Regions from separate parts of the Mesorhizobium sp. M7A.F.Ca.US.005.03.1.1 genome, predicted to be linked through region 4. Evidence: riboswitches for the same ligand, from Rfam matches in the RefSeq annotation. Region 4 holds a riboswitch; each other region holds the start of a gene.
The links. A riboswitch is a leader RNA that binds a small molecule or an ion and turns the genes downstream of it on or off. The one in region 4 is predicted to bind cobalamin.

Region 1 (7,055 bases), on a different contig from region 4:
CGAGATCCTCTGAGCCTCCCGTCGATCCGGTTGCCGGAGAAGACGGATGAATGCGTCTCTGCCTACCAGCCAGCGCAGCGAACGGCTTTTGCTGCGCCGCCCAGAAGAGAGGCTGATCTGGATTTCCTGATCGACCTCTTTTCGCGCCGGGAGCTTGTTGCTCATCGTCCGGACCCTGTCCCGGATACAGCCCAGCAGAGCGCCGCGCGGCTGACGCGCGACATCGGTCATTGGGACAAGCACGGCTTTGGCCGCTGGGCGGTCGAGGCGGATGAAAAGCTGGTCGGCTTCGGCGGCGTCACGGTATCGGCGGATTTCGACGGTCTGAACCTGTCCTATCATCTTCATCCGGCGAGCTGGGGACATGGCTATGCCACGGAATCGGTGATGGAAGCACTGCGCACCGCGTTCGGCCCCTTGCGTGCCGATCGGGTTGTCGGCATCGTCCGCCCCGCCAATCCGGCTTCGCGACGGGTGCTGGAGAAATGTGGCTTCGTCTTCGAAAAAGAGGTGATGCTGCACGGGGCGCCAACGATAGTTTTGGCATTGGCGCACCCAAGAAGAGTCAATATTTCAGGCCCGGCCGCCTAGAGCGGCGCGCCCGGCCTAAGGCCCGGGCGCGCCGGAACTATTCCGCAGCAATCGCGGCTGCTTCGCATCCGTCCATCTCGCACTCAGCCGTGGCAAGGCTGCGCTGGCCAAGCAGCACCGTGGCCAGCGCGATCGTGCCTGAAGCCACAGAGACCCAGAACCCGTTCTGGGCACCGAACGCATCGACCACCGCGCCGGCCGCGAACGAGCCGAGCGCCATGCCGATGCCGATGCCGGTCATGACCCAGGTAATGCCTTCGGTCAGCATCGCCTCCGGCACATGCCGCTCGATCAGGCCGAAGGCGGTGATGAAGGTCGGCGAAATCGCCACGCCGCTGATGAACACAGTCAGCGCCAGCAGTGGCACGGTGTCGGCGGTGAGCGGCAACAGCGTGCCGAGCGCGACGAGGGCGACTGCGATGGCGAGCTGGCGTTGCAGCGGCGCCTTCAGGCTGAGCGCGCCGACGATGATACCGAGCACGAACGATCCCAGCGCATAAACGCCGATGACAAGGCTGGCGGCGCCGGGCTGGCCAAGCTCCTTGGTGATCGCCACGGTGCTGACTTCCGTCGTCGCGAAGGTCGCGCCGATGAAGATCAGGGCGAAGGTGATGATCTGAACCGGCCGCAGGCGGATCGCCGAGCCGCTTGAGCCATGGTCCACCGGCCGCACTTGCGGCTCCGTCGAGCGTTGCAGGATGAAGGCCGCTGATCCGAATGCGAGAAATAATGTGCTCACCAGAACGCCGGCTTCCGGGAACAGGGCAGCACTGAGACCGACCGATAGCGATGCCCCGGCGATATAGACCAGTTCATCGGCCGCGGACTCGAAGGCGAATGCGGTGTTCATCTGCGGCCGTCCGCGGAAAATCTCTGTCCAGCGCGCCCGCACCATCGCCGGCATGCTTGGCATGGCCGCGGCCAGTAGGGCCGACACGAACAGCGTCCACACCGGCCAGTCCTGGTTGGCCGCCGCTATCAGGACGGCGAAAGCCAGCACCGCGATGATGGTGGTGGGCACGACGATCCGTGTCTGGCCCAGGCGGTCCACCAGTCTGGATATCTGCGGCGCAACGAAAGCGTTGGCCAGCGCGTATGTTGCCGAGACGGCTCCGGCCAGCCAGTATTCGCCACGCGTCTGCGACAGCATCGCCACGATGCCGATGGGCGCCATGGCGATCGGCAGGCGCGCCATGAATCCGGCGGCCGCAAAGCCCTTGGCTCCGGGGGCACGAAAGATTTCCGAATAGGGATTTTGCATGGGTGGTTCCTCGACAAAGGACGATTCGGCAATTACATACGAAGCGTATGCTTGTTAAATAGAGCATACGCCGCGTATGTCAATTGGCATACGTTACGTATGTGAATAGGGCCAGAAGCCATGCACAGACCCCGCAAGGAGATGATCGCCGAGACGCGCGCAAAGCTGATCGCGGCGGCCCGCCATGCCTTCGGCACAACAGGCTATGCGGAAGCCTCGATGGATGATTTCACCGCTTCGGCCGGGCTGACGCGCGGCGCGCTCTATCATCATTTCGGCGACAAGAAGGGGCTGCTGCAGGCGGTCATAGCCCAGATCGACGGCGAGATGGCGGCGCGCATCAATGAGGTCGCGTCGAGAGCGCCGACCCGCTGGCAGCATTTCGTCGACGAGTGCTCGACCTATATCGAGATGGCGCTGGAGCCGGAAATCCAGCGCATCATGTTCCGGGATGGCCCGGCCGTGCTGGGGGATCCAGCGCAATGGCCGAATGCCAGTGCGTGCATCGTGTCAATGACCGACCATCTGACCGCGCTGCAGGAGGAGGGGGTCGTTGTCTCGAGCCTCGACCCCGAGACGGCCTCGCGACTGATCAACGGAGCGAGCAGCCAGGCAGCGCAACGGATCGCCAATTCGGACGACCCCGAAGCGACGTCCAAGAAGGTGGTGACGGCGTTCAAGCAACTGCTCGAAGGCCTGCTCAAGAAGCCGGATCCGCAGTCGAATTGAAGTTCCCACCGGAGCTTTTCGTGCCGGCAGCTGTTCCCGATAGGAATTTTTTCTCGACACCTGCCCTCAGCTAAGGTACATATTCGTCCATGGTGCTGATTTGCGCCGGTGACCCGCCGCACAGGCGGGTTTTTCGTTTGATGCTCCGTCAGACAATGCGCCGGCGAAAGGCTGCGAAAGAAAACCGTTGCCCAGAATTCGTCGCCCTGTGGTGCCAGGGCCGGCAATTGACAATCGTCGGGTTGAGTTCATCCTCTTCCACCATCTCTGAGGCGGAGATTCGGGGCACATGTGGGATTTCGAGATCGGCCGGTCGGTGTCCATCATGATGCGGACCTGGCCGTTCATCGTCTTTCGTATGATCGTCTATTTCGGCATCACGCTGGCCTACATCATGGCGACCGGCACCGGTGCCTCGGTCGGCTATGGTGTCGGCCATATCTCCACCGATCCCGACGGGCCCATGTCCTTTGCCCTGTGGGGCGGCGTGGTCGGGTTTGGCATCGTCTCGATCGCGGTCTACTGGATCCGTGAATACATCCTCTATATCGTCAAGGCCGGCCACATCGCCGTCATGGTTCATCTGATCGACGGCCGCGACATTCCCGGCGGTCAGGACCAGATCGCCTACGCCAGGGATGTCGTCACCCAGCGTTTTGCCGAGGCCAATATCCTTTTCGTCGTCGACCAACTCGTCAAGGGTGCCATCCGCGCCATCACCGGCCTGCTCGGCGGTATCGCCGCCTTCCTGCCGATACCGGGCCTGAGCGGCCTGGTCTCCTTCATCAACACGGTGATCCGCCTGTCGCTGACCTATGTCGACGAGATCATCCTCGGCTACAACATCCGCATCAATTCAGCCTCACCCTTCGAGACGGCGCGCCAAGGCGTCGTGCTCTATGCCCAGAACGGCAAGGTCATGGTCAAGAACGCCGTCTGGCTGGCGGTCATCATGTGGGGCGTGTCGTTCGTCATCTTTCTGATGATGCTGGCGCCTGCCGGCGCCATTCTGTTCCTGATGCCCGGCCAGCTCGCCGGCTGGGCCTTCGTGCTCGCCATCGTCTTCGCCTGGGCGTTCAAGGCGGCCTTCATCGAGCCTTTCGCCATCGCTTGCCTGATGCAGGTCTATTTCAAGACCATCGCGGGCCAGGTGCCGGATCCGGCCTGGGACGCCCGGTTGGCCGAGGCGTCGTCGAAGTTCAGGGAGCTCAAGGACAAGGCGCTCGCCTCCTTCGGCGGTTCGCGCTGGGGTACGGCCGGCGCCACACCCTGATCGGCCGGGCAGGTGGTGTCTGGTGAGGCAGAAACGGTGTTGAGGCGCGCCACGGTGGACTTGAGCTGTGCCTCGCCTTGCCCGGAAAACGTCTCGCTCATGATCAGTTCCGGCAGCGGCAGCCGCCGTCCCCAACCATGCGTTTCAAGGTCCGGTTTGGAAGCGAACTCGGAAACACGGCCGACGCAGAGATAGGCGATTGGCGTTACGTGATCCGGAATGGCCAACAGCCGCTTCAGCGCCTCAGCCTCGATGATGCTCACCCAGCCGACGCCAACGCCCTCGGCACGCGCGGCCAGCCAGAAATTCTGCACCGCGCAGACGGTGCTGTAGAGATCCATCTCCGGATTGTGCCAGCGTCCCAGCGGCGAACCCTTCGAGCGCTGCCGGTCGCAAGTGATGCAGATGTTGAGCGCGCTTTCGCAGATGCCTTCCAGCTTGAGCTTGCGGTACAGCGCCTGTTTTTCCGCCTCGATCGCCGGCAGTTCCTGCTCGCGCGCGGCCAGGAACAGGTCGCGCACCTCCGCTCGTCGTCCGGCATCGCGAATGACAATGAAATTCCATGGCTGCATGAAGCCGACCGATGGCGCGTGATGGGCGGCAAGCAGCAGCCGCGCCAGCACGTCGTCATCGATCGCGTTGGGCAGGAAATGGCTGCGCACGTCGCGCCGCGTGAACATGGCGCGATAGACCGCATCGCGCGCATTCTGGTCGAATCCATCGTCAATGGCAGCGGTCATATGTTCCGGCATCGCTTGTCCCCTTGCGATTGCAGATTCAAAACGGTCAGAGCGTACGCTGTGCGTCCAAATGGACGCACGTCGCTCTGATGCCACCCGCCCGACCATGCGGATGACGATGCCTGCCAGGCCGGTCTTCTGGCTTGGGATCAACCCGCGTCCGGTGCCTTCCCGTCATCGACAGTGGCATTTACCGGCGCGGTCCCCCTCACAGCGTTGGGCACGCCACGGAATTCAACCGTGTTCCCGATTCTCCCGCTTGCGGCGGGCACCAGGCAGTACCAAGGACTTTACGCCGAAGCGCCGGCGGGGCCAATGCCTGCGGCGACACGAATGGACGCAGGCGCGATTTTCCCCAGTCATCGGCCGCCCGTGCATGGCCTTTGTCGATCGGGGTCACTAGATTAGGACGATGACCACCCGTCTCTACACGCATCCGATCTTCCTCGAGCATCTCACGCCGCCCGGACATCCCGAGCGGCCCGACCGCCTGCGCGCCATCGAGCGCGTGCTCGATGAGGAAGCCTTTGCCGCGCTCGATCGTATCCAGGCGCCGGAAGGCGACGAGGCCACCATCCTCTACGCGCATCCCGCCGATTTCGTCGCCCGCGTGCGCGCCGCCATCCCCGACGAGGGGATTGCCCGCATCGATGCCGACACCACTGCCAGTCCGAAGAGCTGGCAAGCGGCGATCACCGCGATCGGCGCCGCCAACGCCGCCGTCGATGATGTCTTTTCGGGCCGCGCCGACAACGTCTTCGTCGCCGCCCGGCCGCCCGGCCATCATGCCGAAAAGACCACGGCCATGGGCTTCTGCCTGTTCAACACGGCGGCGATCGCGGCGCGTTATGCGCAGAAGAAACACGGTGTCGAGCGCGTTGCCATCGTCGACTGGGACGTGCATCACGGCAATGGCACGCAGGATATTTTCTGGGACGATCCCTCGGTGCTCTATTGCTCGACACACCAGATGCCGCTTTATCCCGGCACCGGAGCGAAGACCGAAACGGGCGCCGGCAATATCGTCAACGCACCGCTGGCGCCGCAGACCGGCAGCGAAGTGTTTCGCGATGCCTTCCTGTCGCGCGTCCTGCCCGCGCTCGACAATTTCGCGCCCGACCTGATCATCATTTCGGCCGGGTTCGACGCGCACCACCGCGATCCGCTGGCCGAGATCAATCTGACCGAGGATGATTTCGACTGGGCGACCGGCCAGTTGATGCAGCGCGCGGCACGCCACAGCGGCAACCGGCTCGTAAGCCTGCTCGAGGGCGGCTACGATCTGCAGGGATTGGCATTTTCGGTCGCCGCCCATGTCGGGCGACTGATGAAAGGATGAATGATGGCTGGTGAGACCAACGAAGACGTCAAGGCGATGAGCTTCGAGCAGGCACTCGATGCGCTGGAGAAGATCGTCGATGATCTGGAGCGTGGCGACGTGCCGCTCGACCAGTCGATCAGGATCTATGAACGTGGCGAGGCGCTGAAGGCGCATTGCGACCGGCTGCTGAAGGCCGCCGAGGACAAGGTCGAGAAGATCAGGCTGTCGCGCGACGGCAAGCCGGTTGGAACGGAGCCGCTCGACGCGGATTGAGGCCGGTCCGAACGATGGCCTCGCCTCACCGGTTTTTGGACATGATCATGATCGAGGCTATAACTCGTTCCGATTGAAACAGCTCAAGGACAAGAGGAGATACGGAAGCGATGTGCAGAAACATCAAGACCCTGTTCAATTTTGATCCGCCGGCAACCAATGACGAGGTGCGCGACGCGGCCCTTCAGTTCGTCCGCAAGCTGAGCGGAACGACGCGACCCTCGAAGCAGAACCAGCACGCCTTCGATCATGCCGTCGACGCCATCGCGGCCTCGGCGCGCGAACTGCTCGATTCCCTGGAAACCCATCAGCATCCGCGCAATCGCGAAGAGGTGGCGGCCAAGCTGCGGGCAAAGGCGGCCATCCGCTTTGCCTGATGCGGCCAGGCGGCCTTCGACCACCGACAAGGAGAGTCCATGAGCTTCTTCCCCGGGAAAGACCCTGAGGTGGGCGATGCGTTCGCCAGCGATCAGATCGAATTGATGGTCGTTCCGAACGCCAAGGACATCGGTGGTTTTCAGGTGCGCCGTGCCCTGCCAACGGCAAAAAGGCGGTTGGTCGGTCCGTTCATCTTCTTCGACCGCATGGGTCCCGCGATCCTGCGGGCCGGCCAGGCGCTGGACGTCCGTCCGCATCCGCATATCGGACTGTCGACGGTCACCTATCTGTTCGACGGCAAGATCCGGCACCGCGACTCCCTCGGCACCGAAATGGTCATTCAGCCCGGCGACGTGAATTTGATGACCGCCGGCCGCGGCATCGTCCATTCGGAGCGTACGCCGGAGGAACTGCGTGGCGCGCCGATGTCGATATCCGGCCTGCAGACATGGCTGGCGCTGCCGGACGACAAGGAAGAGGTGGCTCCTG
Region 2 (7,055 bases), on a different contig from region 4:
GATCGCCATTGCCATCGGTTCGGCCGTCGTGGCGATGCTGCTTTCGGCCCACAATATGCGCTGGAAAAGTGCCGTCCTTCTGCTGCTGCTGGCGCTGGCCAATGTGTGGACGGCCTATGCCGCGAGCGCCAACATGCTGATTGCGGCCCGCGCCCTTGCCGGGCTCGCCGAGGGCGGTCTGGTCGCCATCGCCACCGAACTGATCGCCCGCTCGCGGCGTGCCGAGCGCATCGGCGGCTATTTCGTCACCATGCAGACGCTGGCGCAATGCGCGCTCGCCCTGTTGCTGGCGCTCTATGTCATTCCGGCCGCAGGGTCGGAGGGTGGCTTCATCGTTCTTGCCGTCGTCTGCGTCGTGTCGCTGGCGGTCGCTTTCACCGTGCCCGGTGACTATGCCGACCTGCCCAAGGAAGAGAATCTGGCCAATGTGCTGACGGTTCCCTCAATGACCGCGCTGTTGTCGGTCTTCTGCTACTTCATGTTCTTCGGCGCGGTCTGGGCTTTCCTGGAGCCGCTAGGCGCGCAATACGGCATCGATGGCCGCACCGTCGGCCTGATCGTCTCGGCCAGCCTCGCGGTGCAGGTCCTGGGGGCGATGACGGCGACCGCGTTCGAGGCGCGCATCGATTATCGCCTTGCCATCGCGGCGATCGGCGTCGTGGCGCTTGTCAGTTCCCTGGTTCTTGCCAGCAGCCCCGGCCTGACGACGTTCTGGGTCGCTGCCCTGGCCATGGGCTTTATCCTGCTGTTCATCGTGCCCTACCAGATCCGTCTGGCGATCACCGCCGACGAGACGCGCACCGCCGTGCTGCTGGTGCCGGCAGCCCAACTGTTCGGCCTGGCGATCGGGCCGATTGCGGCGTCGCTGCTCATCGACGGCAAGGATTTCCGGCCGGTGCCGGAATTCGCCGCCGCCAGCGCGGTGGCAAGCGTGGCGCTGCTCGGTCTCTTCGTTCTTGTGTCACGTCGCCGTCGTGCGGTTGCCTGAGCGGGGAGCGCCATGTCGAACACTTGGAGCAACTGGTCGGGCTTCGTAAGTGCCGAGCCCAAGCTGATCGCCAGCCCCAGCGATGTCGGTGAACTCGGTGATCTCGTCCGGAGCGCGCCTGGCCCGGTGCGCGTCGCCGGCGCCGGTCATTCCTTCACACCGCTGGTGAAATCGCAGGGCACGATCCTGTCCCTGGAGAGACTGGAAGGGCTGGTCTCGCACGACGCGCAAAAACATCAGGCGCGGGTGCGGGCAGGGACCCGGCTCGGCCCGCTCATGCACATCCTGCAAGGCATTGGCCAGGGCCTGCCCAACATGGGCGACATCGACCGCCAGGCGATCGGCGGCGCGCTGGGCACAGCCACGCACGGCTCTGGGCCGACGCTCGGCGCCTATCACACGCAGCTGGAGACGGTGCAGATCGTCGACGGGCTTGGCAAGGTCCGCGACTTCAAGCGGGCAGGGGATCGGGACATGATCCACGCCATCGGTGTCGCGCTCGGCGCTTTCGGCGTGCTCACCGAAGTGACGCTGAACAACATCGCGACCTACCGGTTGCGCCGCCGCAAATATGTGCTGCCGATCACCGAGATGCTGCGTGATTTCGAGGCGATGATGGCCGCGCATCGCTCGGCCGAATTCTACTACATTCCGTTTTCCGGCTATGCGCAGTTCATCGCCAGCGATTTCAGCGATGCCGCACCCACCACGCGGCCGCCGGAAGAGGACGAGGCGGGTTTGAGGACACTGCGCAGGCTGCGCACTTCACTTGCCTGGCTGCCATCGCTGCGTGGCCGCCTGATCCGATCGGCGGCCGCCAAATTTCCCGCCGAGGACTACGTGCAGGACTGGCTCAACGTCTATGCCAGCGACCGGCAGACCAAGTTCAACGAGATGGAATATCATTTGCCGTTCGAGGAAGGGCCGAAGGCGCTGGCCGAGATCATCGAGCTGACCGAGAAGCGTTTTCCCGAGGTCTATTTCCCGATGGAGGTGCGCTCGGTCGCGCCGGACCAGTTCTGGCTTTCGCCATTCTACAACAGGCTGACCTGCTCCATCGCCATCCACCATGACGCCGCGAACGATCCTTTGCCGTTCATGCGGGCGGCAGAGCCGATCTTCCGCAGACATGGCGGCCGGCCGCATTGGGGCAAGATGCACAGCCTGAAAGCGGCGGAGCTGAAAAAGCTCTACCCGCGCTGGGACGATGCCATGGCGGTGCGCCGCGACATCGATCCGGAAAACCGCTTCGTGTCGCCCTACATGGCCGGCCTGTTCGGCATCGAATGATGAGCACCTATTTTTCCACCCTCTCGGATGCGCTGAAGACCGCCGGCATCTTCCGACCCTGCCTGCTGCTCGACCGCGATCGGCTGGACGGAAACATTGCCCTGGTAAAAGGGAGGCTGGATCCCGGCCTGGCCGTGCGGCTGGTCGACAAATCGCTCGCCTGCCTGCCGCTGCTTGCGCATATAGGCAAGGCGCTTCGCCATGAGCGCTTCATGACCTTCCACCCGCCGATCAGCGAGGCGGTGCTGAAGGCGTTTCCGGATGCCGATCTGCTCTACGGCAAGCCGATGCCGATCGGTGCGGCAAGGGCTGCGCTGGTGAAGGGTGATGCCGACTGGTCGCGTGTCTGCTGGCTGATCGACAGCGAGGAGAGACTGGCGGAATACGGTGCTCTCGCTGACGAACTCGGCATCGGCCTGCGCATCGCTTTCGAGATCGATGTCGGGCTGCATCGCGGCGGCTTTGCTGATCCCGCGGCCTTGTCGAAGGCGCTGAGCGCGTTGCCGGTCCGGCTGCATTGCGAAGGCGTCATGGCCTACGAGGCGCATGCGCCGCTCATTCCCGGCCTTTTCGGCGGACCGGCAAAGGCATTGGCGGAGGCGTCGGCGCAGGCTGCGGCGTTCGTCGCCTGTCTCGGTGCCGACCAGCGCCGCATCCTCAACATCGGCGGCAGCAAGACCGCGCTGCTTCATCGTGGCGGCGCGGCCAATGAAGTGTCGATGGGCTCGGCCTTCGTGCTGCCCAGCGACTTCGATACGCCAGGCCTCGACGGCTTCCAGCCGGCGGCTTTCATCGCTACGCCGATCCTGAAAGTGGTCGAGCCGATGCTGCCTGGCCCGCCGGCCGTTACCCGCCTGCTGCAGGCGCTCGGCCGGTTTCCGCGCAAGGGCTGCTATCTCTATGGCGGCAAGTGGATGGCCGAGCCGGTCTTCCCCCAAGGCATGAAGACGAACGGCCTGCTCGGCCTGTCCTCCAACCAGCAATTCATGGGCTTGCCCGCCGATGCGACCGCAAGGCCAGGCGACTACGCGTTTCTAAGGCCGACGCAGAGCGAGGCCGTGCTGCAGCAATTCGGGTCGATCGACGTGTTTTCCGGCGGAAAGGTCATCGATCGCTGGCCGGCGCTGCCGATGGCGTGATCGAGCTACGCCTTCACCGGTACCCAGATCTCCAGCCCGCCATTGCCGCTGTGGGCATCGAACTCCGGTCCATAGCGCTCGAATTCCGGTGCATCCGCGATTTCGTGACCGGAGTCGGGCAGCCAACTGTTCCAGATCGTGTTGATCGTCCGGCGGATGGATGAGATGTGCTCGCGGTGCGAGAACACCGCATATTTCTGCGCCGGCACCCGCACCCGATAGAAGTCCTTCGGCAGATCCGCAAAGCCGGACACTTCGACGCCGACGACATAGTCGAAATTGCCCGCGTCGTCGCCGTTAAGGCAGACGCCGTAGAAAACGCCTGAGATCTCGCCTGGGATGTTGCCGATATAGGGTGCAAAACGCTGCCACTGCATCGGAATCCCGGCGCTGGTTTCACAGCTGTAGCGTTCGCCGAGGCCGGCGATCAGGAACGGCCGGCTGGTCTCGAAGCGCGGTGGTTCGAGATTGGTGAGGAAGGACTGGTCCATCAGGATCGGCTCCACGAGGTCGAGGTTGTTGGTCGAGCCTTGCGCGCGTACCAGTTCCGGCGTGGTGCCGAACTGATCGCGGAAGGCACGGGTGAACGCCTCATGCGAGTTGTAGCCGGCGTCGAGCGCGACGGCGAGGATGTCGGGCGCTCCGCCGGCCAGCTTGCGCGCCGCCTCGGTCAGCCGGCGTGAGCGCATGTAACCCATCACCGAGCGGCCGGTTGCGGCGCCGAAGGCGCGCGTCACATGAAAACGCGACACGCCGCTGCTTTGCGCGACATCGTCAAGCGAGATCGCCTCCGGCAGATGGCTCTCGACGAACCACAGCGCTTTCTCGGTCGGGTTCATGGGGCTCCTTTTCGCATTGGCCGGATCATCTTGGCGTTTCCTGGCGCGGCCAGTTTGATCGAAATTGCGCATCCCGTGCAATCTGCGCCGATCCCATGGGCTTTCGCTTGACAGCGGGCCGCGTCATCTCCTAAGAATGTTATGTTATTACATAAAATATTATGTTATTACATAAAGTGAGCGTGCAATGCCTGTTTCCCTTAGCTGGCCCACCACTTCGTCCGAGAAATCCATTGCGAAGCGTTTGGTGGAAATCTACGCTGAAGTGGTGATGGTCCCCGAGCCGAAAGGCGAGGGGTGAAAAGGGAACACGGTGAGGCCTGTTCAGGTCGAGGCCGTGGCTGCCCCCGCAACTGTAAGCGGCGAGCAAAATCCGTGAATGCCACTGGCCGGCAAGGCTGGGAAGGCAGGATGGCGCAACGACCCGCGAGCCAGGAGACCTGCCATCACTGAGTTGACCGGACGGGGTGTGCCGGGAGGAAACGCGAGTCCCGGTCTTGTCGGCCGGTTCGCCAGCTTCCTTCCGTCGCCAGTTTTGGAAAGTGACGGAAAGTTGGACGGCTCCATCGATCATCGCATCACCATGCGCACGCTTTGCCGTCCCCGCAATCCGGCGGGCAGCAGCCGATGAGCGCAGTGCTTCTCGAAGCCCATGACCTCTGTGCCATGGCGAATGGGCGGAATCTGGTCCAGGCGGTCAGCTTCTCGGTGGCCGCTGGCGATCGCCTTGCCATCATCGGTCCCAACGGCGCCGGCAAGACGACGCTGCTGCGCATGCTGTCGGGCATGCTGCGGCCAAGTTCCGGCGAGGTGAAGCTTGGCGGACGCGGGCTGGACAGGATTTCGGCCGCCGAGCGGGCGTTGCATATCGCCGTTGTCGGCCAGACCGACCAGCCCGATCCGCGGCTGGCGGTGATCGATTATGTCGAGCTTGGCCGGGTCCCGCACGCCGGGCTGCGGCGCAGGCGCGAGGAACGCGATATCGCCGTCGAGGCGCTGCGCCGGACCGGCCTGCTGCCGCTGCTTGGCCGCACCGTCGGCTCGCTGTCGGGCGGCGAGCGCCAGCGCGCCCAACTGGCGCGCGCCATCGCCCAGCAGCCCAAAATCCTGTTCCTCGACGAACCGACCAACCATCTGGACCCGCGCGCCCGCGGCGAACTGCTCGACCTCGTGGCAGGCTTCGAGATGACGGTGATCGCGGTGCTGCACGATCTGGCGCTGGTAGCACCCTTCGCCACCAGGGTTGCGGTGATGAATCATGCCCGCCTGCAAGCGCTCGCCGCACCGCGCGAAGCGCTGGCCCAACAGCTGATCCGCGAGATTTTCGGCATCGATGTGCTGCGCCTGCGCCATCCGACCGAGGATCGAGAGTTGACGGTGTTCGAGGTTCCGAACCGTGCCGCGCCGCCGTCGTGATTGAAGCCGTTCCATAGTCGACCCGATCCCACCCACAAGGAGCATACCCGTGAAACGCCTCGCTTTTTCGCTTGCCGTCTCGCTGCTGACCTCGACCGCCTTCGCCTTCCCGGTAACCGTCGACAGCTGCGGCAAGCCGCTGACCTTCGACGCGCCGCCGAAGCGCGCTGTCATCCATGATCTGAACATGGCCGAGATGGCTTTCGCGCTGAAATTGCAGCCGTCAATCGTCGGCCTGACCGGCATCACCGGATGGTACAAGGTCGGTCCCGAATTCAAGGCAGAGCAGGGTTCGATCCCGGAGCTGGCGCCGAAATATCCGACGCTCGAAAACCTCGTGGCCGTGGAGCCGGATTTCTTCTTCGCCGGCTGGTACTACGGCATGAAGCCGGGTGGCGAGGTGACGCCCGACACGCTTGCCCCGCACGGCATCAAGACGCTGGTTCTGGCGGAAAGCTGCGTCCATCTCGACAAGAGGCGCCCCGCCGCCTCGATGGACCTGCTCTACGGCGACGTCGAAAAGCTGGGCAAGATCTTCGGCAAGGAGACAGAGGCGGAAAAGCTTGTCTCTGGCTGGAAGGCGCAGCTCGCCGACATCACCGCCAAGGTCGGCAGCGCCAAGGGCACGCGGGTGTTCCTCTACGATTCCGGCGAGGACAAGCCGTTCACCGCAGGCAAGTTCGCCATCCCCAGCGCCATGATCACTGCCGCCGGCGGCGACAACATCATGGCTGACATGGACACCAGCTGGGGCAACACGGATTGGGAAACGGTGGCGTCGCGCAATCCGCAATTCCTCATCCTGCTCGATTACCAGGACGGTGGCGGCTACAGGAAGCTGCTCGACTTCCTGAAGGCGCATCCGGCCATGAAGGAGACCGACGCGGTCAAGAACGAGCGCTTCGTTGCCCTCCGCTACGCCGAGCTGACGCCTGGACCCGCCAACATCGAAGCGATCGACAAGATCGCCAAGGCCATGCACCCGGAAGCATTTTGAGCTTGCGCCATCCGGCATTTGCGTTGGCCATGCTGGCGGGAGCGGCGGCGATCGCCGCTCTCGCTCTGCTGTCGATCGCCTATGGCTCGACGCTGATCCCGCTGGCCGACGTTGTAGCAGCGCTTGGCCGCGCAATCGGCTTAGGCGGGCACGACGTGTCCGGGCCGGTCGGCAAGATCGTCGTCGATCTGCGGCTGCCGCGCACGATCCTGGCCATCTGCGTCGGCGCGGGCCTCGGCGTCGTCGGCGCGCTGCTGCAGACAGTGACCCGCAACGATCTCGCCGATCCGTTCCTGTTCGGCCTGTCGTCGGGCGCCGCCGCCGGTGCTGTTTCCGTCATCACCGTCTTCGGCGACAGCTTTGGCATCTGGACGTTGCCGGTCGCG
Region 3 (7,055 bases), on a different contig from region 4:
GGGTGCCAGGCCACGCTGGTTGTTTTGCCAGATGTCGCGGCGGGTGGTGGCGACGATGACCTGGAAGACAGGCACGCCGGCGCGGTCGAACAGCGTTTCGATGCCGGGTTCGGCGCCTGAGGCGAAAGCGGTCGCGGTGATGATGGCGGCGGGCTTCAGCGCCGTCAGTGCTGTTTGCACGAATGCCAGGGATGCCGGGTCCTTGAGGCTGGAGACGAAGATCGGGACTGGGTCGATGCCGCGCTGCCGCAGCGCTTCAACAAGCGCATCGATGGGCGCGACATCGGCGGCCAGCAGCATCGAGCGATAGAACAGGATGGGGATGATAGGAGCGTTGACGTTGTAAGCGCCAGCATTCGATAAGTCCGGCTTCTCCACAACTCCACATCCAGGCACGTAAAAACCAGCTTTCGGCACCACCACCGGGCCGATAACTTCCGCATCCGACCCCGCCAGCCGCGCCAATTTCCGCACCAGTGCGCTCATATTCGCCGGGCCGCCCTCGCGGAAATAGTCGAGCAGGCCGTCCAACTCCTCGCGCGGCAGCGTCGAGGCTTCGATCAGGCGCAGATCCTCGTCGCGGCATTCGCCGGGCAGCAGCGCCAGTTTTATGCCGCGTTCGCGGGCGGTCGAGGCAAGCTGGTCGCAGCCGTAGCGCCACCAGTCGTAGCCGCCGAGGATGCGCACGAGGATGATCTTGGCATGGCGGGCGACGCTGTCGACCCAGAGGTCGACGGACATGGGATGGCGCAGGTCGCGCAGTGCGGCCAGCCGCATCGAGGGCAGGCGGTCGGCATCGGTCCTCCACGCCGCCGCCAGTCCGGCGAGGTCGCTGTCGGTGAAGGACAGCGCCACGATATCCGCCGGCGTCTGCCGCAGATCGACCGGCTCGGCGAGGTCGTCGAGCGAGGCGGATGTCGTGGTTAGGATGTGCATCGCAATCCGTGTCCGAAATCAGCCGGCGAGTATACGCTCGATCGCCGGGCGGTTCAGCCCTTTCAGGCCGATGACGACGAGGCGCGAGCGGCGGTCGTCCTGCGCGGTCCAGGCGCGGTCATAGTAATGATTGACGCGCGGCCCGACGGCCTGCAGCAACAGCCGCATCGGCTTGCCGCCGACCTCGACGAAGCCTTTTACACGCAGCACGTTCTCTTCTTCTGCGACCGTGGCGACGCGTTTTGCCAGTTCATCGGGATTGGCGACCGAGGCTATGTCGACAATGAAGGTGTCGAAGTCGTCATGCTCGTGGTCGAAGGCGCCGTCATGATGGGATTTGCGGTTCTCGATGTCGTCCTCGACGGCGAGACCGAGCCCGAGCAGCACGGAGGGATCGACCTTGCCATGCGAGGTCGGCACGATCTTCACTGCGCGGGCGGAGTGTTCGCCAATGATGGCATTGGCGCGGGCGGTGCCGGCGGCGTCCATCAGGTCGCTCTTCGACAGGATGATCAGGTCGGCGCAGGCGATCTGGTCCTCGAACAGTTCTTCCACCGGATCGTCGTGGTCGAGCGTCTCGTCCCCGGCGCGCTGCGCCTGGAGGGCCTCCATGTCGTTGGCGACGCGGCCTTCGGCCAATGCCGGTCCGTCGACCACGGCGATGACGCCATCGACGGTCACCCGGCTTTTCACGCTCGGCCACTGAAAGGCCTGGACCAGCGGCTTGGGCAGTGCCAGGCCCGAGGTTTCGATCAGGATATGGTCGACCTTCGGCGTCAGCGACAGGATTTGGTCGAGCGCCGGGACGAAATCATCGGCGACAGTGCAGCAGATACAGCCATTGGCCAGTTCTACGATGTTTTCCTCGGGGCAGGTGTCGATACCGCATCCCTTGAGGATCTCGCCATCGATGCCGATGTCGCCGAATTCGTTGACGATGATGGCGATGCGCTTGCCGCCGGCGTTTTCCAGGAGATGGCGGACCAGCGTCGTCTTGCCGGCGCCGAGGAAGCCGGTGACGACGGTGCAGGGAACGCGGGATACGGAAGTGGTCATGGTCAATCCTTCAGCATGTCGATGGGTGGAATGCGGGCCACGAGGCCGCGCTTGAGGCTATCGGGGCGGCCACGCCACGGGATCAGGCCATCTTTCGAGGTGGCGAAGAGCTTTGCGCCTGTCACGAGGTCGGCGCCGCTGGTCGCGGTCAGGTCGCCGAAGACATAGCTCCAGCAGCCGTCGCGCAGGATCGCGGCGCTGAGGCGCCGCTTGCAATTGCCAAGGCATTCGACGCTGCGGATGCGGATATCGTCGCCAGCGGCGGCGCGGCGCGTGTCGTCCGTCAGCAACTCGCCGGCGCGGGGATGAGCGTCGGAGCCGGTCTCATTGCGGCAGGAGCCGCAGACGATGATGGTGACGCCGGCCAAGGCATCATCATGGCCGGACGAAATATCCGCTGTGCCAGCCGAAAAACTGCTGTCGTGGTCCAAAGATCGGGCTCCTTGCCCGGAAACCCGCCGGGCGATCGGATTCTACAGTCGCAGACGGCAGGTCTCCTGGCTCGCGAGTCATCGCCTTGGGTAGCCGCCTTCCCGGGAATTCCCAGTGGTTTTCGGCCTTGGCTCTTCGCTTACAGTTGCGGGGACAGCCGCGGATTTGGGATTTTGCCCCGCACCGCATTCCCTCTTAGCCCTTGCCGTTGCGGGCAAGGGACCATCTGGAACCGGATTTAGGCTTTTGCGGGCGGCGGTGTCAACGCGAGCTTACGACACCGCTATGTCGGCCAGCGCCGGCCCCAAATCCCCGGCAGGCGTCACTTCGATGCGTTCGAGCCCGAGCCAACCCTGCATCTGCTTCAATTCCTCGAACAGCTCCGCAGCGGTTTCAGGCGGCGCACCGGGCTCCGCATAGGCTGCATGGACGCGCAGTATGCTGGCCGGGCGATCGGCCTTGAGGTCGACGCGTGCCACGATCCTGTCGCCGAGCAGGAACGGCAGGACATAATAGCCGTATTGCCGCTTGTCGGCCGGCGTGTAGATCTCAATGCGGTAGTGGAAGTCGAACAGCCGCTCTGTGCGCGAGCGTTCGAAGACGACAGGATCGAACGGCGCCAGCAGGGCGCGGGCCTCGATCTTGCGCGGCAGACGCGCGTCTTTATGAAGATAGGCGGGCTTGTCCCAGCCTTCGACGCGCACCGGCAGCAACTCGCCCGTTTCAACCAGTTCCTCCAGCCGGCCTTTCATATCGGCCGGCGACAGGCGGAAATAATCGCGCAAATCGCCTGAAGTCGCCACGCCGTGGGCGCGGGCGGAAATGCGCAGCAATTCGCGGTGCGCGTCCTCAGGCGTCGGCACCGGCAGGTCGAGGATCGCCTGCGGCAGCACGCGCTCGGGCAGGTCATAGAAGCGCTCGAAACCGCGGCGGTGCGCCGTGGTGATGCGGCCGGCCCAGAACAGCCATTCGAAGGCGTGTTTGGCATGGCTCCAGCCCCACCAGCCGCCCGAACCTTTCTGGCCCTCCAGCGCGGAAGCGGCGATCGGGCCGCGCTCGGCGACCTCGCGGTAGATCTCTTCGATGTAGGCGGCGTGCTCGCGGCCCCATTTGGCGAGACCCAGATACATTTCCTCGCCCCGCTCGGCGCGCTGCATGCGCCAGCGCATCAGCGGGTATGTCTCGACCGGCAGGAAGGAGGCCTCGTGCGCCCAATATTCGAAAACCATGCGCTTGCGCGTCACGGCCGCGTTGTCGAGCAGCGAGAACGGGTAGGGGCCAAGGCGCGAATAGAGCGGCATATAATGAGCGCGCACCACCGCGCTGACGGAATCGATCTGCAACAGGCCGGTGCGGGAGAGCGTGCGGGCAAAATGCCGTCGGTCGGGCGTGCCGGTCGGGCGAGGATCGAGGAACCCTTGGGCGGCAAGGGCGATGCGCCGGGCCATCGGGAGCGAGATCTTTTCCTTCATGCAGGTATCACTTTGACGTGTTTTGACCGAGGGTCGAATGGCTGATTCCAACCCATGCTAGCAGGGTTTTGGCGGCATCCATGTCAGGAGAGAAAAGTGGAGTAAAAAGCGAAGGAAATCAAACAGGAGCGGATCGGACCAGTTTGCCGCGATATGCCGTCCAGGTCGATGTTTTGAACAAGGTTTGACTTGCTTCGCTGGAAGTGCTGCGCTAACCCTCGCCGCGTTGCAGCATAGGCCCTTAAAACGGTTCAGCGGTTAAACTGTCACGCTTCCGCATTAGGGTCCGGTGCTGTAATCAACGTGGATTGGCGCCAACGGAAAGCCGAGCATGAACGCACTCTTGAGCTCATACCTGCCCATCGTCCTGTTCATAGGCGTGGCGCTGGTTGTCGGCCTGGCGCTGCTGGCCGCGCCCTTCCTGGTGGCCTACCGCAATCCCGATCCCGAAAAGCTTTCCGCCTACGAGTGCGGTTTCAACTCGTTCGACGACGCCCGCATGAAGTTCGACATCCGTTTCTACCTGGTGTCGATCCTGTTCATCATCTTCGACCTGGAAGTAGCCTTCCTGTTTCCGTGGGCGGTGTCGTTTTCGAAGATCGGCATGCTCGGTTTCTGGTCGATGATGGTTTTTTTGGCGGTGCTGACCATCGGCTTTGCCTATGAATGGAAAAAAGGAGCGCTGGAATGGGATTGAACGACAGTTCAGGCACCCTCGTCGCGCCGAAGCCCAAGGGCATCATCGATCCCAACACCGGCAGGCCGGTGGGGGAGGACGATCCCTTCTTCCTCGAGATCAACAACGAGTTGGCCGACAAGGGCTTTCTGGTCACTTCGACCGAGGCGCTCATCACCTGGGCGCGCAGCGGGTCGCTGATGTTCATGACGTTCGGCCTCGCCTGCTGCGCGGTCGAGATGATCCACACCTCGATGCCGCGCTATGATTCGGAGCGGTTCGGCGTCGCGCCGCGTGCGTCTCCGCGCCAGTCCGACATCATGATCGTCGCCGGCACGCTGACCAACAAGATGGCGCCGGCGCTGCGCAAGGTCTACGACCAGATGCCGGAGCCGCGCTACGTCATCTCGATGGGCTCCTGCGCCAATGGCGGCGGCTATTACCACTATTCCTATTCGGTGGTGCGCGGCTGCGACCGCATCGTGCCGGTCGACATCTATGTGCCCGGCTGCCCGCCGAGCGCCGAAGCGCTGCTCTACGGCATTCTTCTCTTGCAGAAGAAGATCCGCCGCACCGGCACGATCGAACGGTAAATCCATGACCGCATCCCTGAGCGAACTGTCGACCTATCTCGGCGAGAAGCTGATCGGCCGCGTGAACGAGGCTGATATCGCCTATGGCGAACTCACCATCCATGTCGAGCCGCGCGATCTGGTCGAGGTGATGACCTTCCTGCGCGACGACGCGCGCTGCCAGTTCATCTCGATCATCGATGTCTGCGGCGCCGACTATCCGTCGCGGGCCAAGCGTTTCGACGTCGTCTATCACCTGTTGTCGCCGAAGCAGAATGTGCGCATCCGCGTCAAGGTGCAGGCCGACGAGGAAACCATGGTGCCGTCGATCACCGGCGTCTATCCCGGCGCCGACTGGTTCGAACGCGAGACCTACGATCTCTACGGCGTTTTGTTCTCCGGCCATCCCGACCTGCGCCGCCTGCTGACCGACTATGGCTTCGAAGGCCATCCCTTGCGCAAGGATTTCCCGCTGACCGGCTTCGTCGAGGTGCGCTACGACGACGAGGCCAAGCGCGTTATCTATGAGCCGGTCGAGCTCAAGCAGGAATTCCGCAATTTCGATTTTCTGTCCCCGTGGGAAGGTACGGATTACGTGCTGCCGGGTGACGAGAAGGCAAAGCAGTAAATGGCTGAAACCTCCGTCCGCAACTTCAACATCAATTTCGGCCCGCAACACCCCGCGGCGCACGGCGTTTTGCGCCTTGTGCTGGAGCTGGACGGCGAAGTCGTCGACCGCGTCGATCCGCATATCGGACTGCTGCATCGCGGTACCGAAAAGCTGATCGAAGCCAAAACCTATCTGCAGGCGGTGCCCTATCTCGACCGGCTCGACTATTGCGCGCCGATGAACCAGGAACATGCCTTTGCGCTGGCCGCCGAGCGTCTGCTCGGCATCGAGGTGCCGAAGCGTGGCCAGGTGATCCGCGTTCTCTACAGCGAGATCGGCCGCATCATGTCGCACATCCTCAATGTGACGACGCAGGCGATGGACGTCGGTGCGCTGACGCCGCCGCTGTGGGGCTTCGTCGAACGCGAAAAGCTGATGGTGTTCTATGAGCGCGCCTCCGGTTCGCGCATGCATGCCGCTTATTTTCGGCCCGGCGGCGTCCATCAGGACCTGCCGCGTCAACTGGTCGAGGACATCGGCAAGTGGATCGACCCGTTCCTGAAGTCGATCGACGACCTCGACCGGCTGCTGACCGGCAACCGCATCTTCAAGCAGCGCAATGTCGATATCGGCATCGTCTCGCTGGCGGATGCCTGGGCCTGGGGTTTTTCGGGCGTGATGGTGCGTGGCTCGGGTGCAGCCTGGGATCTGCGCAAGTCGCAACCCTATGAATGCTATTCGGAGATGGATTTCGATATTCCGATCGGCAAGAACGGCGACTGCTTCGACCGCTACCTCGTGCGCATGGAAGAAATGCGCCAGTCGGCGAAGATTATGCGCCAGTGCGTCGACCTTTTGCTCGGCAAGGAGAGCACCGGCCCGGTGTCGAACCTCGATGGCAAGGTGGTGCCGCCCAAGCGCCAGGCAATGAAGCGCTCGATGGAAGCGCTGATCCATCACTTCAAGCTCTACACCGAGGGTTATCGCGTGCCGGCCGGCGAGGTTTACGCCGCTGTCGAGGCGCCGAAGGGCGAATTCGGCGTCTATCTGGTTTCCGACGGCTCCAACAAGCCCTACCGCTGCAAGCTGCGCGCGCCGGGTTTCGCGCATCTGCAGGCGATGGATTTCCTCTGCCGCGGCCACATGCTGGCCGACGTCACCGCCGTTCTCGGCTCCCTCGACATCGTGTTTGGTGAGGTCGATCGCTAAATGTCAGTCCGCCGTCTCGCAGAAGCCAGCGTCCAGCCAGCATCCTTCGCCTTCAACCGGGCGAATGCCGCGGCTGCGAAGCAATGGATCAA
Region 4 (7,055 bases):
GCCGGCAGCGGCGAGCTGAGCCAGCAATTCGCTGGGAACCGGTCTTGCCACGCCATCGGTTGCGGCCGCCAGCAAACCGAATTCGAGCAATTGTGAAACAAAGCCGTCAATCGCGGCGGCATCGAGGGCGCCAATCCCGGTCGCGGCGCCGACCAGTTCGGAGGCAGGCACGCCGGACGACAGTGCATCCCAAAGCCTGCTGCCTGAATCAGAGAAGCCGAAATATTTACCGGTGGTCAGGTCGAGAACGACGGCTTCGCCATCGAAGGATTCAAAGACGATATCCTTGCTGGCAATGGCATATACGCCGGATTGTCGCATGTTTGCTCCCCGCCGAAGCAGGCCGCGGAGATGATCTTCGGCCCCTACGGTCAACCCCACCGTTGCAGGCGTCTAACCATTTGCAGGGTTTTTGGCAAGATGGCGTAGGCCCGGCCGAGCGCAGCTGCAGGCCGCGCGGGCATGGACAGTCTCTGACCGTGCCTGCCGGTCACGCCTCGATTTCAAGCGCCGAAAGCGGCTTCGAGCAACAGGCGAGGATAAAGCCGTCCTCGATTTCGTGATCGAGGATGCCGCCATTGTGGCTCATCTCGACGTCGCCCGCGACCTTCCTCACCTTGCAGGTGCCGCACAGGCCGAACTCGCAGGCGGCGGGAATCCGCACCCCCGAGGCGCGTGCCGTCTGCAGCACCGTCTGGCCGGCGACGCATTCGGCATCGACATCGGAATGCGAGAACCGGATCGGTGTCACGGCCTCCACGGTGGCAGCGGCGCCGTCTTCCGCCGGCGGCGAGAACGGCGCCGGGATCTCCTCCACGGCAGGCGCGGCAAAGCTTTCCTGATGGTATTTCGTCATGTCGAAGCCGGCTGCGTCCAGCATGCCACGCACGGCGCGCATGAAAGGATCGGGGCCGCAGCAGAAAATCTCGCGCTCGCGGAAATCGGGCGCCAGCAATGGCAGCCGGATCGCGTCGATGCGGCCCATATGGCCGAACCAGCCCTCGCGGCTCGACCGCTCCTCGATCATGAAGCCGAGCGACAGCCCAGGCATGCGGCTGCCGAGCAGTTCGAGCTCCTTGCGGAAAATGATCTCTTCCGGGCGGCGCGCGCAGTTGACGAAGCCGACATCGGTCCATGGCGCGCAGTCGTTCAGCCAGCGCAGCATCGACATCATCGGCGTCACGCCGGAACCGGCCGAAATGAACAGATATTTGGCGGCCGGGTGGCTATGCAGCGAGAAGTCGCCGGTCGGCCCATAGGCCTTGACGTGCGAACCGGGCGTCAGATGGTCGAACATCCAGCGCGTACCGGTGCTGCCCGCCTGCGCCTTGACCGTCACCGCGATCGAGAACGGCCGCGACGGCGAGGACGACAGCGTGTAGGTGCGCATCAGCGGCCCGTCCGATGTCGGCAGTTCCAGAGTCACGAACTGCCCCGGTTTGTAGCGGAACCAGGTCTGGTTGTCGGAGCGGAAGGTGAAGGTCTTCACGTCAGGCGCTTCGTCGCTGACGCCGATCACTTCCAGCACCTGCAGCCTGTCGTTCCAGGGCGTCATCTGGTCGAGATGGCGATAGAGGCCAAGGTCCGTCATCGCATTCATCCTCTTATCCCCTGGGCTAGGCGACGCTGCGCAGGGCCGGCCGGCCGCCTTCGGCAAGGCGCGGCCCGATGAACGACGCGTACCACTCGACGAACTGGATCACGCCGCCCTCATGCAGCTCCGAATAGGGGCCTGGTTCATAGGCAGGCGACAGGATGCCGAAGGCGTTTTCCTCGACGATGCGGCGGTCCTGGTCGTTGGTCTCGGTCCAGACATGGGTGAGCTCAGCGAGGTCGTAGTCGACGCCTTCGACCGCATCCTTGTGGACGAGCCATTTCGTTGTCACCGCGGTTTCCGTGGCACTGATCGGCAGCACGCGGAAGGTAACGGCGTGGTCGCCGAGGATATGGTTCCAGGTCGTCGGATAGTGATAGAGCAGCAAGGAGCCGATGCGGTCGGTTGAAACGCTGTCGGACAGGTTCTTCTGGACCGCCCGTTTTCCCGTCATGGTGTAGCTGACGGCATCGCGCAGCAAGGGCGCGCGGGTGGCGCGGTACTGCCCTGCCGGATCGATGCGGAATTTGCTCGGCAAGCCTGATGCCTCGCATCTGGCCCAGTGTGCGACCATTTCAGGGTCGCTGTCGGCGCCATGGACGCCGGTTATGGTTGGAGCCTCGGGGAAGGTCTTGCACAACTCGGGATGATTGGCGGCGCAGTGGTAGCACTCGCGGTTGTTTTCCCAGACCAGCTTCCAGTTGCCCTTCTCGACGATCGTGCTCTCGAAGGCGATCTTTGCTTCACGCAGCCGGTGCGGCAAAAGATAGGGTTCGATCATCGCCCGCATCGGCGCGAAATCTGCCGGTTCCTTGGCCAGGCAGATGAAGATGTAGCCGCCGACGCTCTCGCAGGCGACCGGCTTCAGGCCGAAATCACTCTTGTCGAAACCGTCGGCCATCTGGCGGGCAAACAGCAGGCGGCCGTCCAGCTCGTAGGTCCACTGATGATACGGGCAGACGAGCTTTGCCGCGGTACCCTTCTCCGTGTTGCACACGCGGCTGCCGCGATGGCGGCAGGAATTGTGGAAGGCGTTGATCTTGCCGTGCTGGTCGCGGACAAGGACGACCGGATAATCGCCGACCTGCACGGTGATGTAGCTGCCCGGCTTCGGCAGTTCGCAATCATGGCCGATGAACAGCCAGTCGCGATACCAGATCAGCTCCATGTCGAGCTTGAAGTAGTCCGGATCGGTGTAGAAGGGCTGCTCCAGCGAAAAGCCTTGCCGGCGCCCCTTCAGGAGCCTCAGCATGTCGTTGCGGATATCCATGTCCTGTCCTCGTTTCTAAGGACTGAACTGGTGGTGATGGAGGAAGGATTGAAACACAGGCCGGCTGTGTGCCGGACATGCGCTATCCACCTCTTGACCGCCCACCGCGATCAGTCGAGTCTAAAAATCTCGGGCTGGTTTCCGGGCTCTGGAGTTGTCCTTGCGGACCATCGCGACACCTTCCCAGGCGGTTGCCCAGTGGTCTCCCGTTGCGACTTGAACTCCACCACCGTTGCGGGGGCAGCGCCGGATTCTGACCGGCTTCCCAATTCTCCGCCTCGTCGTCACGAAGCGGCACCTGAGATGGTATGATCTAACCACGATCGCGGGCGCGCCGTCGGCATGAAAACGACATCGTATCCATGCGGCGCGACACGGCATGCGAAACGCTACTGCAGCTCGTCGCGGGCCGAGATCCCACCTCCCGGGCGGCCATTTGCCGGCTGCGATCTTCCCGAATCCGACCCTTCGCGGGGGGTCAAAAAAGGTTAATGGTTTCGAAAAGTGACTATTAGCTCGCCCTAAAATCGAACCGAACGGTTCGTTTCTGTTGACGGTGCGTGCAGGACGGTGTGAACGCTGGGCCTCTGAAACAGTCAGTGATCCATCAGGTGGCTACACCTAACACACTGATATGAAGAAGAAAAATGCATCCTTAGATTCCATTGGCACAATTTCAAGGTGGGGATTCATGGTCCACACGGAACAACTTCGTGATTGGAAAAGACGACCTTGCCCTCCCACATCGGGGCTGTCCGAACGACGCGATTTCATTTCCAAGACACGCCGCTAGACGGACGGAAAAAAGACGATACTGGAGTACCAAAAATGAAAAAGATCATTCTCACTGCCGCAGCCCTTCTGGCCATTTCCGGCAGCGCCTTCGCTGGTAGCGACCACTACGGTTCGAACGCCGCGGCAGCCACTGCTGTCGACAGCTCGTACACCGCTTCGACCAAGAAGTCGGAACCGGCTGCTCAGGCGCCTGCCCAGGGTGCTGACCGCAACCTCTTCGGCAACAACTAACAGCCGATTCCCAGTTTTCCGGTCGACGGCGGGCTCGCCCGCCGCCCTGGCGAAATTCAGACATTCAGGAGTATTCAAGATGAACAAGATCCTCATTGCTGCCGCCGCCGTTCTGGCCATCACCGGCAGCGCTTTCGCGGGCAGCGACAACTACGGTTCGAACGGCCCGAACCAGCCTGCCGCCGCTGTGGACCAGTCGTACACGGCTTCCACCAAGACCTCGGAACCGGCTGCCCAGACGCCCGCTCAGGGCAGCGACCGTAACCTCTTCGGTCGCTAACAACCAATTTCGCAACCGACGGCAGCTGTGTCTGCCGTCCTGGCGAAATCCAGAATTCAGGAGACTAAAATGAACAAGATCCTTATTGCTGCCGCCGCCGTTCTGGCCATCACCGGCAATGCCTTCGCCGGCAGCGACAACTTTGGCTCCAATGGTGCCAATCAGCCTGCCGCCACGACTTCGGTCGACAGCACGCGCACCTCTTCGGTACGCAACACCGGTTCGCCGGTCTACAAGCTGCTGAACTCGTCGGGTGACACCACCCAGAAGTCTGCTCCGCAAGGTGCCGACCGCAACCTCTTCGGCAACAACTAACAACCGAAGTCGATCTCCAAGTCAAAGAGCGGCGGGCCCGGCCCGCCGCTCTTTTTTGTGCCTGACACGGCAATTGCGGTTAAGCCGCCTTTGCTTCCACTTCATGCAACGCGAAAGAACGTCCATCCGCGTCGAAGATATGCAGGTCCTCGCCATTGGCGCTCAGCCGCAATGTCGAGCCGCGCTTGACCTCGACATTGCCGGGCAGCTTGGTCACCAGCGGCAGATCGGCGCGGCCGATGTCGACATAGACAAGCTGCACCTCGCCGAGTTGCTCGACATAGTCGACCGTCCCCTCGAACAGATAGTCCGCGCCGCTGGCGATGATCAGGTCCTCCGGCCGCACGCCAAAGCTCACCGCAGCGCCCTTTGCCGAAGCCGGCGTCGCAATCGGCACGGTCGCCTTGCGTCCGCCGACATGGCTGACGACGGTCGGGTTTCCGGTCTTTTCGATGGTCGCCGGCAGGATGTTCATGGCCGGCGAGCCGATGAACTGGGCAACGAACAGATTGCCGGGCTTCTTGTAGAGGTCCATCGGCGTGCCGACCTGCTCGATATGGCCGTCCTTGAGCACCACGATGCGGTCGGCCAGCGTCATCGCCTCGACCTGGTCGTGGGTAACGTAGATCATGGTCGTGTTGGGCATCGATTCCTTGAGCTTGGCGATCTCGATGCGGGTGGCGACGCGCAGCGCGGCGTCGAGGTTCGAAAGCGGCTCGTCGAACAGGAACACCTTCGGATTGCGCACGATGGCGCGGCCGATGGCGACGCGCTGGCGCTGGCCACCCGACATCGCCTTGGGCAGGCGGTCGAGATATTTGGTCAGCTGCAGGATCTCGGCGGCCTGGCGCACGCGGCGGTCGATCTCGGCCTTGTTCTCTTTGCCGATCTTCATCGAGAACGCCATGTTGTCGTAGACGGTCATGTGCGGGTACAGCGCGTAGGACTGGAACACCATGGCGATGCCCCGCTTCGACGGCGGCACGTCGTTCACCACTTCGCCGGCTATTCTGAGTTCGCCGGAGGTGATTTCCTCGAGCCCGGCGATCGACCTCAGCAATGTCGACTTGCCGCAGCCCGACGGGCCGACGAAGACGATGAACTCGCCCGACCTAATATCGAGGTCGATGCCGTGGAGAATGTTCAGATTGCCGTAGGACTTCTTCACTTGTCTTAGCGTGACATCGGCCATTGGTTTCCTCCAGTGATTGGAAATTCAGTCGAGACGCCCGAACCAGGCGCCGTAGCCGCCAAGCTCGATGGAACCGCTGCTCGCCTGCCCCGAAAATCCGTGCCCGGGCAGAGGTTGCAGCGATCGGCCGCCAAGGTCAACCTTGGCCCGCCCGGCTCCCAGATTGAAGACGCAGACGATCTGCTCGTTGCCTGCGCGGCGCGTGAAGGCCACGGTATCTCCCTCACTTTCGATGAAGGTGATGTCGCCCTTGGCCAGCGCCGGATGGGCACGCCGGAAGCTGAGAAAGCGCCGGTAGTGCTCGAGCAGCGAAGCCTCGTCGCCCTGCTGGACATTGACCGCTTGCGCCAAATGCTTGGCCGGCACCGGCAGCCAGGGTTTTGCCTGGGAGAAGCCGCCATTCTTGGCGCCGCCGTCCCACACCATCGGTGTGCGGCAGCCGTCGCGGCCCTTGAATTCAGGCCAGAAGCGGATGCCGTAGGGATCCTGCAAATCCTCGAACCGAAGGTCGGCCTCGCCGAGCCCAAGTTCCTCACCCTGATAGATGCAGACCGAACCGCGCAAGGACATCAGCAGCGCCGAGATGACCTTGAGGTAGGCGGTCGGGTCGGGCTCATTGGCGGCCCAGCGCGAGGCCGGGCGCATTACATCGTGGTTGGAGAAGGCCCAGCACGACCAGCCATCGCTGGCGACCTTGCCGAAGGATTCCAGCACCGAGCGGACCTTGCCCGCGCTGATCTTTTCCGGCGCCAGGAAATCGAAGGAGTAGCACATGTGCACGCGCTTGCCGCCGGCGGTGTAGGCGGCCACCACTTCAAGCCCACGCTGCGAATCGCCGACCTCGCCGACCGCTGCCGTTGCCGGATATTCATCGAGCAGGGCACGGAACCGTTCGAGGAAGCCGAGATTCTCGGGCCGGCTCTTGTCGTAGAGATGGTCCTGGTAGTTGTAGGGGTTGACCGCCGGCGCGGTCTGGTCGTTGCGCTCTTCTGGCGGCAGCGGCGGGTTGTTTTCCAAGCCCTGGCTGTGGAAGTAGAAATTGATGGTGTCGAGCCGGAAACCATCGACGCCGCGCTCCAGCCAGAAGCGGGTGACGTCGAGCAACGCGTCCTGGACTTCGTGGTTGTGGAAGTTGAGGTCGGGCTGCTCGGCCAAGAAATTGTGCATGTAATATTGCTGGCGGCTGGTGTCCCATTGCCAGGCCGAGCCGCCGAAGATCGACAGCCAGTTGTTGGGCGGCGTGCCGTCCGGCCTGGCGTCTGCCCAGACGTACCAGTCGGCTTTCGGGTTGCTGCGGCTCGACCGGCTTTCCTTGAACCAGGGATGATTGTCGGCGGTGTGCGACAGCACCTCGTCGATCATCACCTTCAAGCCCAAC

Region 1: another riboswitch for cobalamin. It lies ahead of bluB (5,6-dimethylbenzimidazole synthase); the one in region 4 lies ahead of EN990_RS08245 (aromatic ring-hydroxylating dioxygenase subunit alpha).
Region 2: another riboswitch for cobalamin. It lies ahead of EN990_RS17180 (ABC transporter ATP-binding protein); the one in region 4 lies ahead of EN990_RS08245 (aromatic ring-hydroxylating dioxygenase subunit alpha).
Region 3: another riboswitch for cobalamin. It lies ahead of EN990_RS29595 (DUF1636 family protein); the one in region 4 lies ahead of EN990_RS08245 (aromatic ring-hydroxylating dioxygenase subunit alpha).

The regions. Positions count from the first base shown of each region.
Region 1 is NZ_RZRO01000056.1:1,206-8,260, forward strand. It holds gene ribB (3,4-dihydroxy-2-butanone-4-phosphate synthase) at 1-13, shown strand, start outside; partial or broken gene EN990_RS21710 (GNAT family protein) at 47-591, shown strand; gene EN990_RS21715 (MFS transporter) at 629-1,852, opposite strand; gene EN990_RS21720 (TetR/AcrR family transcriptional regulator) at 1,973-2,581, shown strand; gene EN990_RS21725 (hypothetical protein) at 2,871-3,854, shown strand; partial or broken gene bluB (5,6-dimethylbenzimidazole synthase) at 3,977-4,702, opposite strand; cobalamin riboswitch at 4,705-4,885, opposite strand; gene EN990_RS21735 (histone deacetylase family protein) at 5,007-5,933, shown strand; gene EN990_RS21740 (exodeoxyribonuclease VII small subunit) at 5,937-6,188, shown strand; gene EN990_RS21745 (DUF2277 domain-containing protein) at 6,299-6,565, shown strand; gene EN990_RS21750 (pirin family protein) at 6,605-7,055, shown strand, end outside.
Region 2 is NZ_RZRO01000038.1:3,326-10,380, forward strand. It holds gene EN990_RS17160 (MFS transporter) at 1-988, shown strand, start outside; gene EN990_RS17165 (D-arabinono-1,4-lactone oxidase) at 1,001-2,278, shown strand; gene EN990_RS17170 (alanine racemase) at 2,278-3,417, shown strand; gene EN990_RS17175 (AraC family transcriptional regulator) at 3,423-4,256, opposite strand; cobalamin riboswitch at 4,512-4,719, shown strand; gene EN990_RS17180 (ABC transporter ATP-binding protein) at 4,884-5,672, shown strand; gene EN990_RS17185 (ABC transporter substrate-binding protein) at 5,722-6,669, shown strand; gene EN990_RS17190 (iron ABC transporter permease) at 6,699-7,055, shown strand, end outside.
Region 3 is NZ_RZRO01000106.1:403-7,457, forward strand. It holds partial or broken gene EN990_RS29585 (cobaltochelatase subunit CobN) at 1-936, opposite strand, end outside; gene cobW (cobalamin biosynthesis protein CobW) at 955-1,992, opposite strand; gene EN990_RS29595 (DUF1636 family protein) at 1,995-2,423, opposite strand; cobalamin riboswitch at 2,462-2,666, opposite strand; gene EN990_RS29600 (winged helix-turn-helix domain-containing protein) at 2,697-3,896, opposite strand; gene EN990_RS29605 (NADH-quinone oxidoreductase subunit A) at 4,228-4,593, shown strand; gene EN990_RS29610 (NADH-quinone oxidoreductase subunit B) at 4,584-5,165, shown strand; gene EN990_RS29615 (NADH-quinone oxidoreductase subunit C) at 5,170-5,772, shown strand; gene EN990_RS29620 (NADH-quinone oxidoreductase subunit D) at 5,773-6,963, shown strand; gene EN990_RS29625 (NADH-quinone oxidoreductase subunit E) at 6,964-7,055, shown strand, end outside.
Region 4 is NZ_RZRO01000012.1:40,925-47,979, reverse strand. It holds gene EN990_RS08255 (PqqD family protein) at 1-321, opposite strand, end outside; gene EN990_RS08250 (hybrid-cluster NAD(P)-dependent oxidoreductase) at 491-1,591, opposite strand; gene EN990_RS08245 (aromatic ring-hydroxylating dioxygenase subunit alpha) at 1,617-2,864, opposite strand; cobalamin riboswitch at 2,979-3,181, opposite strand; gene EN990_RS08240 (DUF680 domain-containing protein) at 3,693-3,890, shown strand; gene EN990_RS08235 (DUF680 domain-containing protein) at 3,970-4,170, shown strand; gene EN990_RS08230 (DUF680 domain-containing protein) at 4,240-4,485, shown strand; gene ugpC (sn-glycerol-3-phosphate ABC transporter ATP-binding protein UgpC) at 4,565-5,677, opposite strand; gene EN990_RS08220 (alpha-glucosidase) at 5,702-7,055, opposite strand, start outside.